Regions from separate parts of the Dyella sp. 01N36 genome, predicted to be linked through region 2. Evidence: predicted binding sites of a transcription regulator. Region 2 holds the regulator's gene; the other holds the start of a gene.

Region 1 (9,013 bases), on a different contig from region 2:
CGCACAGGGCGATGAGAAAGCGCGCATATACATTTCAGACTTCCGCGCGGAGCTGGTGGCCATCGCCGGTCACTACCGCGTGTTTGAACAAATTCCAAAAGACCTCGAAGGCCAGTCTGTGCGATGCTGGCTCGAAGGGGAAAAATTGCTGATCGCTAAGCTTTGACGATCAGTCATTACAACTACAAAGAACCATGCGGAGATGAGCCTTGACTGCTGAGATTATCGTTGTCACCTCGGGCAAGGGTGGCGTGGGCAAAACCACGACCAGTGCCTCGCTTGCCACGGGCCTCGCCATGGCCGGCAAGAAAGTCGCGGTGATCGATTTCGACGTCGGCCTGCGCAACCTCGACCTCATCATGGGCTGCGAGCGGCGCGTGGTGTACGACTTCGTCAACGTCGTGCACGGCGAAGCCACGCTCAAGCAGGCGCTGATCAAGGACAAGCGCTACGAGACCCTCTACGTGCTTGCCGCCAGCCAGACGCGCGACAAGGACGCGCTGACCCAGGAAGGCGTCGAGAAAGTGCTCGAAGACCTGGGCAAGGAAGGCTTCGATTACGTCGTGTGCGATTCGCCGGCCGGCATCGAAAAGGGTGCGCACCTGGCGATGTATTTCGCCGATCACGCCGTCGTGGTGGTGAACCCGGAAGTGTCCTCGGTACGCGATTCCGATCGCATCCTGGGCCTGCTCGCCAGCAAGACGCGCCGCGCCGAACGCGGCGACGGCGCGATCAAGCAGCACCTGCTGCTGACGCGCTACAACCCGGCCCGCGTGGCCGTGGGCGAAATGCTCAGCGTGAAGGACGTCGAGGAAATCCTCGGCATCAACGTGGTGGGCGTGATTCCCGAATCGGAAAACGTGCTGGCCGCCTCCAACGCCGGCGTGCCGGTGATCCTGGACGACAACTCGTTTGCCGGCCAGGCATACAGCGACACGGTTGCCCGCATCCTTGGTGAAGAACGTGCCCTGCGCTTCCTCGAGGTGCCGAAGAAGGGCTTCTTCCAGCGCGTATTCGGAGGCTGATCGGCATGGGTATTCTTGATTTCCTGAAGCGCAAGCCGGAACCCACCGCTGGACTCGCCAAGGAGCGTCTTCGCATCATCGTGGCTCAGGAGCGCTCCACCCGTGGCGCTCCCGACTACCTGCCGTTGCTGCGCAACGAGCTGCTCGAAGTGATCAAGAAATACGTCCACGTCGACCTCGACGCCATCAACATCAATGTCGAGCGCGACAGCGGACACGAGATCCTCGAGCTCTCCGTGGCGCTGCCCGAGAACACGCCAGCCAAGTCCATCTGAGATCGTGGCGCGGCACTGCCGCGCCACGCACTTCGCGATGTGCGTCGCCGCTGAACCACGGCGACTCTTTCCTCATGCCAGTTCCCACCTCTCCTCCTGACGAAGCCAGCGTGATGCGCCTAGCCGAGATCGGCTTCGATGCGCCTGCGCGCTTGCTTGCGCGTTACGGGCTTGCCCTGCAGCGCGTCGATATCGGCACGCCCATCCCCGGCAGTTTCTGGGGCGATGAGGAAGCTGGCATCATCGGCACGACGGTCTACGCACGCGATGACACCCCCGTGCATTCGTTGCTGCATGAAGCCGGTCACCTGATCGTGCTGCCGCCTGAGCGCCGCAGCGAGGTGCATACCGACGCCACCGATTCCGTAGCCGAGGAAGACGCCACCTGCTACCTGCAGATCGTGCTGGCGGATGAACTGCCCGGCGTGGGCCGCGAGCGCCTGATGGACGATATGAATGCCTGGGGCTATACGTTCCGGCTCGGCTCGGCCCAGGCCTGGTTCGGCGAGGATGCCGCCAATGCCCGGCAGTGGCTGGTGGAACACGGCCTGCTGAACCCGGACGGGCAGCCCGCGTTTAGCTGACCCAAGCGGGCCAAGCAAAACCTCCCGCTTATCTCACACCCAGACAACACCCGCTGGCGCAGTGTGATATCGCCAAACGGGAGACCGTGCGTGACACCATGGCTGAAGACAGCGGCCAGTGTGCTATGTGCCGCGATGCTGGCCTCAACCACGCTTGCCGGCGATGCCGCCGGTGGCTCGGCGCGTTCCGACGGTTTCGTGGCGCGCATCGAACTCAACGGCCCGATCGGCCCCGCCGCCGCGGAATACGTAGACACCTCTCTTCAACACGCCAGGCGCGACGGCGCAACGGCAGTGCTGATGCAACTGGACACCCCGGGTGGCCTGTCCGATTCGATGCGGCAGATCGTTGCCAGCATTCTTGCCTCCCCTCTTCCGGTAATTGGTTACGTGGCACCGGGCGGTGCCCGCGCCGCATCGGCAGGAACCTATATCCTCTATGCCTGCCCCATCGCCGCGATGGCGCCCGGCACGCATCTGGGTGCGGCCACGCCGGTATCGCTGGACGGCAGCGGCAAGCTTCCGCTGCCGTCGCCGGCGACATCCGCACCGGACGCAGCGCCACTGACGGGCGCCGATGCGGAATCCAACAAGGTGATCAACGACGCCAATGCCTTCATCCGATCGCTGGCGCAGCTCAACGGCCGTAATGCCGACTGGGCCAGCAAGGCCGTGCAAGGCGCGGCCACGCTGACCGCCGACGAAGCCCTGCAGAAGCATGTGGTGGATCTGGTGGCGCCCGATGCTTCATCGCTGCTCGCGCGCCTCGAAGGGCGTCGCGTGCACGTCGATGGCCAGGATGTCACGCTGCATCTGGCGGGGCTGCCCTTGCGCGACTATGCGCCGAACTGGCGCACGCATCTGTTGGGGCTGGTCACCCATCCCACCATCGCCTATCTGCTGCTGCTCGCCGGCATCTATGGCCTGGTGCTCGAGGCCTTCCATCCGGGCGTACTGCTGCCGGGCGTGGCCGGGGCCATCTGCCTGCTGGTCGGGTTATATGCCTTGCAGCTATTGCCGGTGAACTACGCCGGACTCGCCCTGATGATGCTCGGCGTGTGCCTAGTGCTGGCGGAAGCCTTGATGCCATCGGTGGGCGCCATCGGCATCGGCGGCGTGCTCTCCTTCGTCATCGGCTCGATCATGCTGTTCGATGCCGGTGTGCCCGGTTACGCCGTGAACCTGGGCGTGATCGCCGGCATGGCGCTGGCTGGCGTGGTGGTGCTGGCGCTCTTGTTGCGCCTCGTCGCGCGCGCCCGCCACACACGCAAGTTCAATGGCGACGAACGCATGCTGCTCAGCACCGGCGAATTGACCGAGCCGCTCGACGCGGCAGGCGATGGCTGGGCGCGCATCGGCGGCGAGCAATGGCGCGTGCATGGCGACGCCCCGCTGCCGGCCGGCTCACGTATCCGCGTGGTGGGGCGCGACGGCTTGCTGTTGCGCATCACCCGCGCCTGACATCGGCAACAAAGGAGAGGCTCATGTTTGGTTTCGTCGGCGTGATCGTGATCTGGGCTGTGGCGATGCTGTTCCTTTCGATCAAGGTGCTGCCCGAATACCAACGCGGCGTAGTGCTCACGCTGGGCCGCTACACCGGCACCAAGGGGCCGGGACTGGTGATCCTGATTCCCATCGTCCAGCGCATGATGCGGGTGGATTTGCGCGTCACCGTGATGGACGTGCCGCCGCAGGACGTGATCTCCCGCGACAACGTCTCGGTGCGTGTCAATGCAGTGGTGTACTTCCGCGTGGTGGAACCGGACAAGGCGATGCTGCAGGTGGCGGATTTCTTCCAGGCCACCAGCCAGCTGGCGCAGACGCGTCTGCGCTCGGTGCTGGGCCAGCACGAGCTGGACGACATCCTCTCGCAGCGTGATTCGATCAACCACAGCCTGCAGCAGATCCTGGACGAAGCCACCGATCCCTGGGGCATCAAGGTCAGCAATGTCGAGATCAAGGATGTGGATCTCAACGAGACCATGGTTCGCGCGATTGCCCGCCAGGCGGAAGCGGAACGCGAGCGCCGCGCCAAGGTGATCCACGCAGAGGGCGAATTGCAGGCGGCCGAAAAACTGCGCGATGCCGCGGCGATGCTTTCGCAGCAACCGCAGGCGCTGCAGCTGCGCTACATGCAGACCATGTCGGACATGTCCAATAGCGGCAAGGCCTCGACTATTGTGTTTCCGCTGCCGCTGGATTTGTTGAGGCCGCTGCTCGGCAAGGGCGACTGACCTTGTAGGAGCGCACTTGTGCGCGACCGCGTCGCGTGAGCGACGCCACCTTTCCGCCCGCCCGGTCGCGCACAAGTGCGCTCCTACAAGGGTGCGGTTGGCCTGGCTGTACAATGCCCGACCACCCGCCATCCGCCCCGCCATGTCCAGCACGCCCACCCACGTTCGCCTCGCCGTCATCGGCGGAGGCCCTGCCGGCCTGATGGCGGCGGAAGCGGCGCACGCGGCGGGCGTGGCGGTGGATGTGTTCGACGCCAAGGGCTCGGTGGGACGCAAGTTCCTCATCGCCGGCAAGGGCGGCATGAACCTCACGCACGGCGAAGCCAAGCCGGATTTCGTGCAGCGTTACGGCAAGCGTGCGCGAGAAGTGGGGGCATGGCTTGAGGATTTCGATGCGGACGACTTGCGCGCCTGGGCACGCCAGCTGGGCGTGGAGACCTTTGTTGGCACGTCCGGTCGCGTGTTTCCCAGCGATCTGAAAGCCGCACCTCTGCTGCGCGGCTGGGTACGCCGCCTGCGCGAGGATGGCGTGCGCTTTCATGTGCACCGCCGATGGCTAGGCTGGACGGACGACGGCTTGCTGCGCWTCGCCACGCCCGATGGCGAACATGCGGTGCGCGCCGATGCAGCGGTGCTTGCCATGGGCGGCGGCAGCTGGCCGGAACTGGGTTCKGAGGGTGCATGGCAGTCGCCGTTGCTTGCCCGCGGTGTCGATGTATCGCCCTTGGTGCCTTCCAACTGCGGCTTCGATATCGCCTGGAGCGAACATATCGCCGGTCGTCATGCCGGCGCACCGCTCAAGCCGGTAGTGATCCATCTGCGCGATGAGCATGGCCGCGAGCACGCGCGCCAGGGCGAATGCGTGATCACCGCCCACGGCATCGAAGGCAGCCTGATCTATGCTTTTTCCGCCTTGATCCGCGACGCCATCGCCGCGCACGGCCCCATCACCATCGAACTCGATCTTGCACCCGATCGCACGCTCGATCGCCTGCGCGCCGATCTGGCCAAGCCGCGCGGCAAACACTCCATGAGCGACCACCTGCGTCGCCAGACCGGGCTCACCGGGGTGAAGGCCGCGCTGCTGCACGAGGTGCTCGACCGGCAGCAATTCCACGATGTCGACACGCTGGCCCGCAGCATCAAGCGCCTGCCGCTGCGACTCACCCGCGCCCGTCCCATCGAAGAAGCCATCAGCAGCGGCGGCGGCGTGCGGCTGGAAGCGCTGGATCCGCAGCTGATGYTCGCCGCCCTGCCCGGCGTGTTCTGCGCCGGCGAAATGCTCGACTGGGAGGCGCCCACCGGCGGCTACCTGCTCACCGCCTGCTTTGCCAGCGGCCGCCGCGCCGGACTCGGGGCGGCGGCATGGATCAAGCATTTGCCCCCTGCTGCCGATAACTGAGCAGAGCGTCGCAGCGCGGCACAGTCGCACTACATTTTTTCCGCCAGCTGCCGATACCCCCAGCGTAGCGGGGGCCACACAGGGGAGCTGGCAGCACGATGATGGGGAACTGGTGGCGGGTATTCGGGCGTGAGCGCGCGGCAGAACCAGCAGCGACGCGGCCGGCTGCGCCCGAGCCGGAACTCCCGGTGGAAACCAGCCTGCCCCACGGGATGGTCTCGGGCGATGAGCTCGCCGAGCGTTTTTTCCGCTTCATCCTCAACCAGCCGGTCAACGCCGGCGACAGCGCCAACAAGCCGCGCGAACAGGCCGTTCTCCAGCGCCTGAAGGACCAGTGCGAGAACGGCCGCTTCGACGTACGCAGTCTGCCGCGCATGCCAACGGTGCTGCCGCAGCTGATGCGCGCCATGAAGAACGACAAACTCAGCGGCGCCCAGCTGGCCGACCTGATCAAACGCGATCCGGTGCTGGTGGGCGAAGTCATGCGCGTCACCGGCAGCGTCACCTATCGCACCGCCCATCCGGTGGGCAGTCTGCAGCACGCGGTCGTGCTGCTCGGCCAGATCGGCCTGCGCCACGTGGTGACGTCTTACGTGATGAAGCCCATCCTGATGGCCAGCGCCGGTGCCAACGGGCAGATCGTGGGCCAGCGTCTATGGGATCACGCCGAACGCTGCGCGCACGCGGCGGTGTATCTCAGCAAGGGCCAGTGCGACGCGTTCGAAGCCTATCTGGTGGCCCTGGTCGGCTATAGCGGCCTGGGCGCCGTGGCGCGTTTGCTGGATAAGGAATTGCAGAACAGCGAACTGCCCGCCAGCTCAACGGCCTTCATCGATGGCTGCGTGCAGCTCGCCGCCGAACTCACCGTGCAGGCAGGCCAGCATTGGGATCTGCCGCCGCCCGTGCAGGAAGCGCTGGTGGAACATTGCGAGCACGGCCATGCCGCGCTCACGCTGCCAATGAGTCGCGTGCTCTACGTCTCCCAGCGCCTGGCCATGAACCAGCTCCTCGCCGAACAAGGCCTGCTCGACAGCGAGGCTGGTTACAGCGAGGACCCGGTGGCCGCGTTTCCCGCGCAGCTGCTGGCGCGTTGCCAGCAGGATCTGCGCAGGAGTTTCGCGCCGGCCTGATCGGCGGCGTCAGCTCGACAGACGTTGCTTTACATCGGCCACGATGGCGTACGAGCGGCAACGCGCCTCGTGATCGAACACGTTCGCGGTGATCATCAGCTCGTCCGGGCGATGGCGTTCGACAAACGATTCGATGCCCTGCTTCACCGTCTCGGCGCTGCCGATCACCGCGCAAGCGAGCGCATGCTCCACGCCGAATTTTTCGGTGGGCGTCCAGAAGTCTTCGATATTGTCGATCGGCGGCGGGATCAGGCTCGGGCGGCCACGACGCAGGTTGACGAAACTCTGCTGCTGGGTAGTGAACAGACGCTTCGCTTCCTGGTCGCTTTCCGCCGCGACGATATTCACGCCGAGCATCGCGTACGGCGCGGCCAGGCGCGCCGAGGGACGGAAATCGCGGCGATACAGGGCCAGCGCTTCGTCCATCGCGTCCGGCGCAAAGTGCGAGGCGAAGGCGAACGGCAAACCCATCGCAGCCGACAGGCGGGCGCTGAACAAGCTCGAGCCCAGCAGCCACACCGGCACATTGATGCCGGCACCGGGCACGGCGCGCACGGGCTGATGGGGTGTCGCCGGCTCGAAATACGCCAGCAATTCAGCCACGTCCTGCGGGAACTGCTCGGCGCTGTCGAAATAGCGCCGTAGCGCCCGTGCCGTGGCGTGGTCGGTTCCAGGCGCGCGTCCCAAGCCAAGATCGATGCGTCCCGGATAGAGCGACGCCAAGGTGCCGAACTGCTCAGCCACCTGGAGCGGCGCATGGTTGGGCAACATGATGCCACCCGCGCCGACACGTATGGTCGAGGTCCCACCCGCCACGTGACCGATCAACACGGCGGTGGCCGCGCTGGCGATGCCTGGCATGTTGTGGTGCTCGGCCAGCCAATAGCGGTGGTAGCCAAGCGCCTCGGCGCGACGGGCCAGATCCAGCGTGTTGGCAAAGGCCTGGGTGGTATCGCTGCCTTCGGTGACCGGTGCCAGATCGAGGACGGAGAACGGAATCATGGGGCTTCCTCATGCGGGAAGCCCCGATATTGGGGACGCTGTCCCCAATTGCCAGTGAGGCCGACCGACGTCTCAGCCCATTCGCCAGTTGCGCTCCTCGACGCGACCGCAGCGGCTGCATTCGCGGCGACCGGGTTCCGGCCGAGCCCATTGATGCTTGAAAACACGGCATAAAAGCCGTTCGAGCCACTGCTTCCCCTTCATGCCCACTCCCTGAATCGCATGCCAAAACGTGCTCTACGTCACAATTTAACAGTGGCATTCAGAAAAGGCGATAACAGCCGCATGACAGTTGGAAACTCGCCGTGTTTGACGCAAGTGCTTGCACCGGCCTGACTTTTTTCAGGCCGGTGCGGTCAACAACGACGGGAGACAGGCGTGGAACGCAGCATCAGCGTCCGCGCGGTCAATCGACTCCCGCTGCGGTTGAAGGACAGCAGCGGGATCGCGCGCCTATGCCAGCGCGCTCATGCTCAGCGCATGATGCCCGTGTGGCCCAGCGAGTAACGGCCCGGCTGCGGCCATACGGCGAGACCGTGCGGCTCCTGGCCCACCTTGATCTTGCGGATCTGGCCCGTGGCGGTGTCGATCGCATAGACCTCGTCGTCGAAGCGACCCGACAGCCAGAGCGTCTTGCCATCGGCGCTCACATTGCCCATGTCCGGGCTGCCGCCACCGGGGATCGGCCAGTTGGCCACCACCTTCTGCGAGGCGAAGTCGATCACCGACACGCTGCCCTTGCCGCCGCGCGGACCGTGCACCTTGTTGGAGCCGCGGTTGGCGACATACAGCTTGGTGCCGTCGCGGCTCGGGTACAGGCCATGCGTGCCCACGCCGGTCTTGACGAAGCCCACCTGCTTGAAGCTGGCGCCGTCGATCAGGTACACGCCATCGGCCATCATGTCGGCGACGTAGAAGGTCTTGCCGTCCGGGGACGAGCGGATGTCCTGCGGCATGCCCTTCTTGGACAGGTCCAGGTAACCGAGCACCTTGCGGTTGACCATGTCGATCTTCACCAGCTTGCCGGTGAACTCGCAGGTGAAGATGGCATAGCTGCCGTCGATGGCGAAGTCGGCGTGGTTGATGCCCTTGCAGTCCGGCGCGCTGAGGCTGGAATGCTCTTTCATGCTGTGAGCATCGCGGAAATCCAGGCGCGCGAACGCTTCGGCAACGACGATCGCTTCCTTGCCGTCCGGCGTGAAGTACATGTTGTACGGATCGTCCACCGGCACCGCCGTGCCCGGCTTGCCGGTGGCTGCGTCGATCGGCGTGAGGCTGCCGGTCTTCTTGCGCTCGGCATTGTTGGTGACCCACAGCGTGCGCAGATCCCACGACGGCACGACGTGCTGCGGGCCCTCGCC
Region 2 (4,191 bases):
GTCCGAGATCGTGCCTGCGGTTGACGATGCGACGGCCGCGTTCGTCGTCGCGCCAGGCTGGCCGCCCTTGCCATGCAGGTTGTCCAGCAAGGCTTCGAATTCGTCGTCGGAAATGCTGCCCGATTCGGCCACCGCCGCGGGCGCACCCGGTGCGCCGCTGCTCCCATAGAGGCTATCGAGCAAGGCCTCGAATTCGGAATCGTCGATCGTGCCGTCGCTCGGCGGCGGCGCTACCGGCGCGGCCACCGGCTTGGGCGCCGGTGCAGCGGCCTTGCCCGGCATCAGGCGTTGCAGCAGGCCAGCGGGCGGCATCGCCATCCCCGTGCCGCCGGCCAGCGCCGCCATCATGTCGTTGAGCAGATCCAACGCTTCAAGCAGCGCATCCATGCGGCTGGCGTCGAGCAGCAACTGCCCGTTGCGCGCCACGTTGAGGAGATCCTCGGCGTGATGGCACAGCTGCACCATCGGCTCGATCGCAAGAAAGCCCGCGCCGCCCTTCACCGTGTGGAACGCGCGGAACACCGCGTTCAACAGTTCGGCGTCGCGCGGCGAGGCCTCCAGCCCGATCAGCTGATCGCCCAGGCGCTGCACCAGTTCCCCGGCTTCCACCAGGAAATCGTCGCGCAACTCGTTGTCGAACGAGGGATCCATCGATCAGAAACCGAATTCGCTCAACAGACGATCCGCCTCATCCTGGCTGGTGACCTTGACCGGGCCGGCGGCGGCTTCACCCGACGCCAGCGCGCCGGTGAGGCTCACGAGTTCCAGCAGCGAGTTCTCCACGCTGCCGATGAAATTCACCACCTTCTTGATGCGCTGACCGGAAAGGTCCTGCCACGACTGCGCGACCACGAAATCGGCGAGGCCATCGCGGCAAGCATGGGCGAACGCCTGCGACTGCGTCGCCAGCACATGCGCAACTTCGCCTTCAGTGGTGCCATCGATCACGGCACCGGCGTTCTCGGCCAGCGCGTCGGCCTGCGGACGCATGCGCTCGACGAAATCGAGCGAGCGATGCGCGGCCTGCGAGCTCATTTCCAGCACGTCTTCCAGGTGCTTGCGTGCATCGGCGACGCTGCCCGGCACGCCTTCCTGCGCGAGGTCGCCGCCGAGGCGGCGCACGGCATCGTGCAGGTCGCGCGCAAGCAGGCCGAGTGCGCGGAACACGCGCTGTTCGCGCTCGCGCACCAGCGCGTCGAGGGCCTTTTCAAAGGCAGCACCATCGGCGCTGTTGAGCAGGTCGTGCAATTCAGGCGGCATGGCTTCGCCAGCCATCAGGGAAACTTGTGCGTTCATGCGGTGGCTCCGCTGGCGGCCAGACGTTCGAAGATCTTGCTCAGCTTTTCCTGCAGGGTCGCGGCGGTGAACGGCTTGACGATGTAGCCGTTCACGCCGGCCTGGGCGGCGGCAATGATCTGGTCGCGGTTGTTCTCGGCGGTCACCATGAGTACCGGCATGCCCTTCAGCGAGGGCTCGGCGCGGATCGCGCGCAACAGGTCGATGCCCGTCATGTTGGGCATGTTCCAGTCGGTCACGACCATGTCGAAGGCGTTGTTGCGCAACATGGTCAGGGCGTTCTCGCCATCGTCGGCCTCCTGGATCAGGCCGTTGCTGAAACCCAGCTCGACCAGCAGGTTGCGAACGATGCGCCGCATGGTGGAGAAGTCGTCCACCACGAGGATCTTCATATTCTTGTCCAAACGCTTTCTCCGCTGCGCGTAGATATGACTTGTGTTGAACAGGGACGAGGGACCAGTTGCGAGGGCGCAACGACCGGACGTCGGGTTGCGAGGGCGCAACGACCGGACGTCGGTTCGACCCTGCACGGCGCAGCGACCGTCCGGACTCACGCCCTTGTTAGTCGCCCCTCGCCCCTTTACGTTTTCCTGCCTTCCTTTCCTGCCCCTCATGCCAACCGCTCATCCGCGCTCGCAAGCGCACGATGGCCTGGCCGTGGATCTGGCACACGCGCGATTCGGTCACGCCGAGCACCGCACCAATCTCCTTGAGGTTCAGTTCTTCCTCGTAGTACAGGGACATCACCAGCTGCTCGCGTTCGGGCAGGCCGCCGATGGCTTCCACCAGGGCCTCGCGCATGCCTTCGTGCTCGACACTGTCCGCCGGGCTCAGGCTGTCGCCATCGGCCACGTCGAACGCCGCGCCACCATCCGCGTCATCCGGTGCGGAAAGGCTGAGCAGGCGTGCACTCGCCGCGTCGGCCAGCACCTGGTGATATTCCTCGGCGCCCATGCCCAGTCGCCGCATCACTTCGGCGTCATCGGCATCAGAACCGGTTTCGATTTCAATCTGACGAACAACCTCCGCCATTTCGCGTACTTTTCGATGCACCGACCGTGGGGTCCAGTCGGTGCGCCGCAATTCGTCGAGCATCGCGCCACGGATGCGGATACCCGCAAACGTTTCGAAGCTCGCATTCTTGCCGGTGGTGAAATTGCGCGCGGCCTCCAGCAAACCGATCATGCCGGCCTGAATCAGGTCGCTCACGTCCACGCTGGGCGGCAATCGACCCATCAGGTGATAGGCGATCCTTCGCACCAAGGGAGCGTGCTGGCGAACCAGTTCGTCGGCACTCTGCCGCGTCAGCTGCAGATATTCGGAAGCCACACTCATGTCACCACCCCGTTGCTACTGCGGCCTGCCTGCTGAAAAAGGCGATGCGATCCAGGCCCAGTCGCTCGGGTTCACCCCATGTATCGACCGCACCCGCCAATTGCTTGAATGCCAATCCCGACCGGCTCGACGGCCACAGGTCCACCACCGCGCTCTGGCGACGGATGGCCTGCTTGAGTCGTTCGTCATGCGGGACATGGCCCATGAATTCCAGCGCCACATCGAGGAAGCGATCGCAAACTCGTGCGAGTTTCTGATGCAGCTGCCTGGCTTCGCCCAGGTTGCGCACCATGTTCGCCACCATGCGGAAGCGGCGCACGCCAAAATCGCGGCTGAGTACCTTGAGCAAGGCATACGCATCGGTGAGCGAAGCTGGTTCGTCGCACACCACCACCACCACGTCATCGGCGGCGGCGGCGAACATCGCCACGTTGTCGGAAAGTCCTGCGGCGGTATCCACCACCAGGTAGTCCGGCGGTGTCACCAGATCGTCAAACGCGCGGATCACCGCCGCGTGCTCGCCCGCCCCCAGCTGCGCCAGTCGACGCGTGCCCGAACCGGCCGGCACCACTTTGAGGCCGTGCGGCGCGGTCATCAGCAGATCCTCGATCGAGCAGACGCCGTCGAGCAGGTGGCCGATATGACGCGTGGGCGTGAGGCCGAGCAGCACGTCGATATTGGCCAGGCTCATGTCCGCATCGAGCAGGATCACCTGGTGACCCTGCACGGCGAGCGCCATGCCCAGGTTCACCGATACCGTGGTCTTGCCCACGCCGCCCTTGCCGCCGGCCACCGCGATGGCGCGGCAACGCTTGCGCGGCGCAGAGCCGCTCAATCCATACGCCTGGTCCTGGACCGGCGCCTGTCGGCTATGTCGTTCGGTCAGCGCACGCAGCATGCTTTCCAACCCCATCGCCTGGTTCATTGCAAAGACACCGCTCATGCACTTGCCACCGCTAGTCCGAAGCGATCCGCCATCACCACGTCATCGGCCGGCGCCGTGCCCTTGAGCACTTGCGCGGCACGGCACACCAGCACCCGCGCATCGGCTGTGGCGATGTCTTCGGGCACGCGCTGTCCATCGGTGACGTAGTCGAGCGCGAGTCGGTGACGGATCAGCACCGACAGCGCGCCGCCGAGGCTCGGGGCCTCGTCGAGTTTGGTGAGAATGCAGGCGTGCGGCTTGACCGGCAGGTAGGCGCGCACCGCTTCGTCCAGCGACGAGGCATGTGCATTCGCCGCCATCACCAGGCAGGCGCGCAGATCGCCGCCGTTGCCCAGCACTTCCAGCTGTTCGGCCAGGCGCGGATCGCCGCCGGCCAGGCCGGCGGTATCCACCAGCACGGTGTGGTGGCCGCGCAGCAATTCCAGTACATGGCGCAGGCTGTCGGCGTCGTAGGCGGGATACACGCGCACGCCGAGCAGGCGGCCGTAATGTTCCAGCTGCGCCGCGGCGCCAATGCGGTAGTGATCGGTGCTGACCAGCGCGACCTGCGATGCGCCATTGCGCATCACCGCGCGCGCGGCGAGCTTGGCGATGGTGGTGGTCTTGCCCACGCC

The links. The regulator FliA, encoded in region 2, starts transcription of late flagellar genes. The targets are predictions, from matches to a motif close to TAAAGTTTNNCNNNCNNNGGCCGATAA.
Region 1: a site for FliA is predicted at 5,551-5,577, ahead of AC1DMG_RS15555 (HDOD domain-containing protein). Genes of this name have one in related genera too.

The regions. Positions count from the first base shown of each region.
Region 1 is NZ_JBFTRY010000116.1:1,093-10,105, forward strand. Features, by position in the region: gene minC (septum site-determining protein MinC) at 1-166, shown strand, start outside; gene minD (septum site-determining protein MinD) at 210-1,025, shown strand; gene minE (cell division topological specificity factor MinE) at 1,031-1,300, shown strand; gene AC1DMG_RS15535 (hypothetical protein) at 1,414-1,884, shown strand; gene AC1DMG_RS15540 (NfeD family protein) at 1,975-3,345, shown strand; gene AC1DMG_RS15545 (slipin family protein) at 3,369-4,118, shown strand; gene AC1DMG_RS15550 (TIGR03862 family flavoprotein) at 4,261-5,520, shown strand; gene AC1DMG_RS15555 (HDOD domain-containing protein) at 5,709-6,650, shown strand; gene AC1DMG_RS15560 (LLM class flavin-dependent oxidoreductase) at 6,660-7,652, opposite strand; gene AC1DMG_RS15565 (YncE family protein) at 8,126-9,013, opposite strand, start outside.
Region 2 is NZ_JBFTRY010000004.1:39,826-44,016, reverse strand. Features, by position in the region: gene AC1DMG_RS01970 (chemotaxis protein CheA) at 1-651, opposite strand, end outside; gene AC1DMG_RS01965 (protein phosphatase CheZ) at 655-1,296, opposite strand; gene cheY (chemotaxis response regulator CheY) at 1,293-1,700, opposite strand; gene AC1DMG_RS01955 (RNA polymerase sigma factor FliA) at 1,858-2,631, opposite strand; gene AC1DMG_RS01950 (nucleotide-binding protein) at 2,633-3,574, opposite strand; gene flhF (flagellar biosynthesis protein FlhF) at 3,571-4,191, opposite strand, start outside.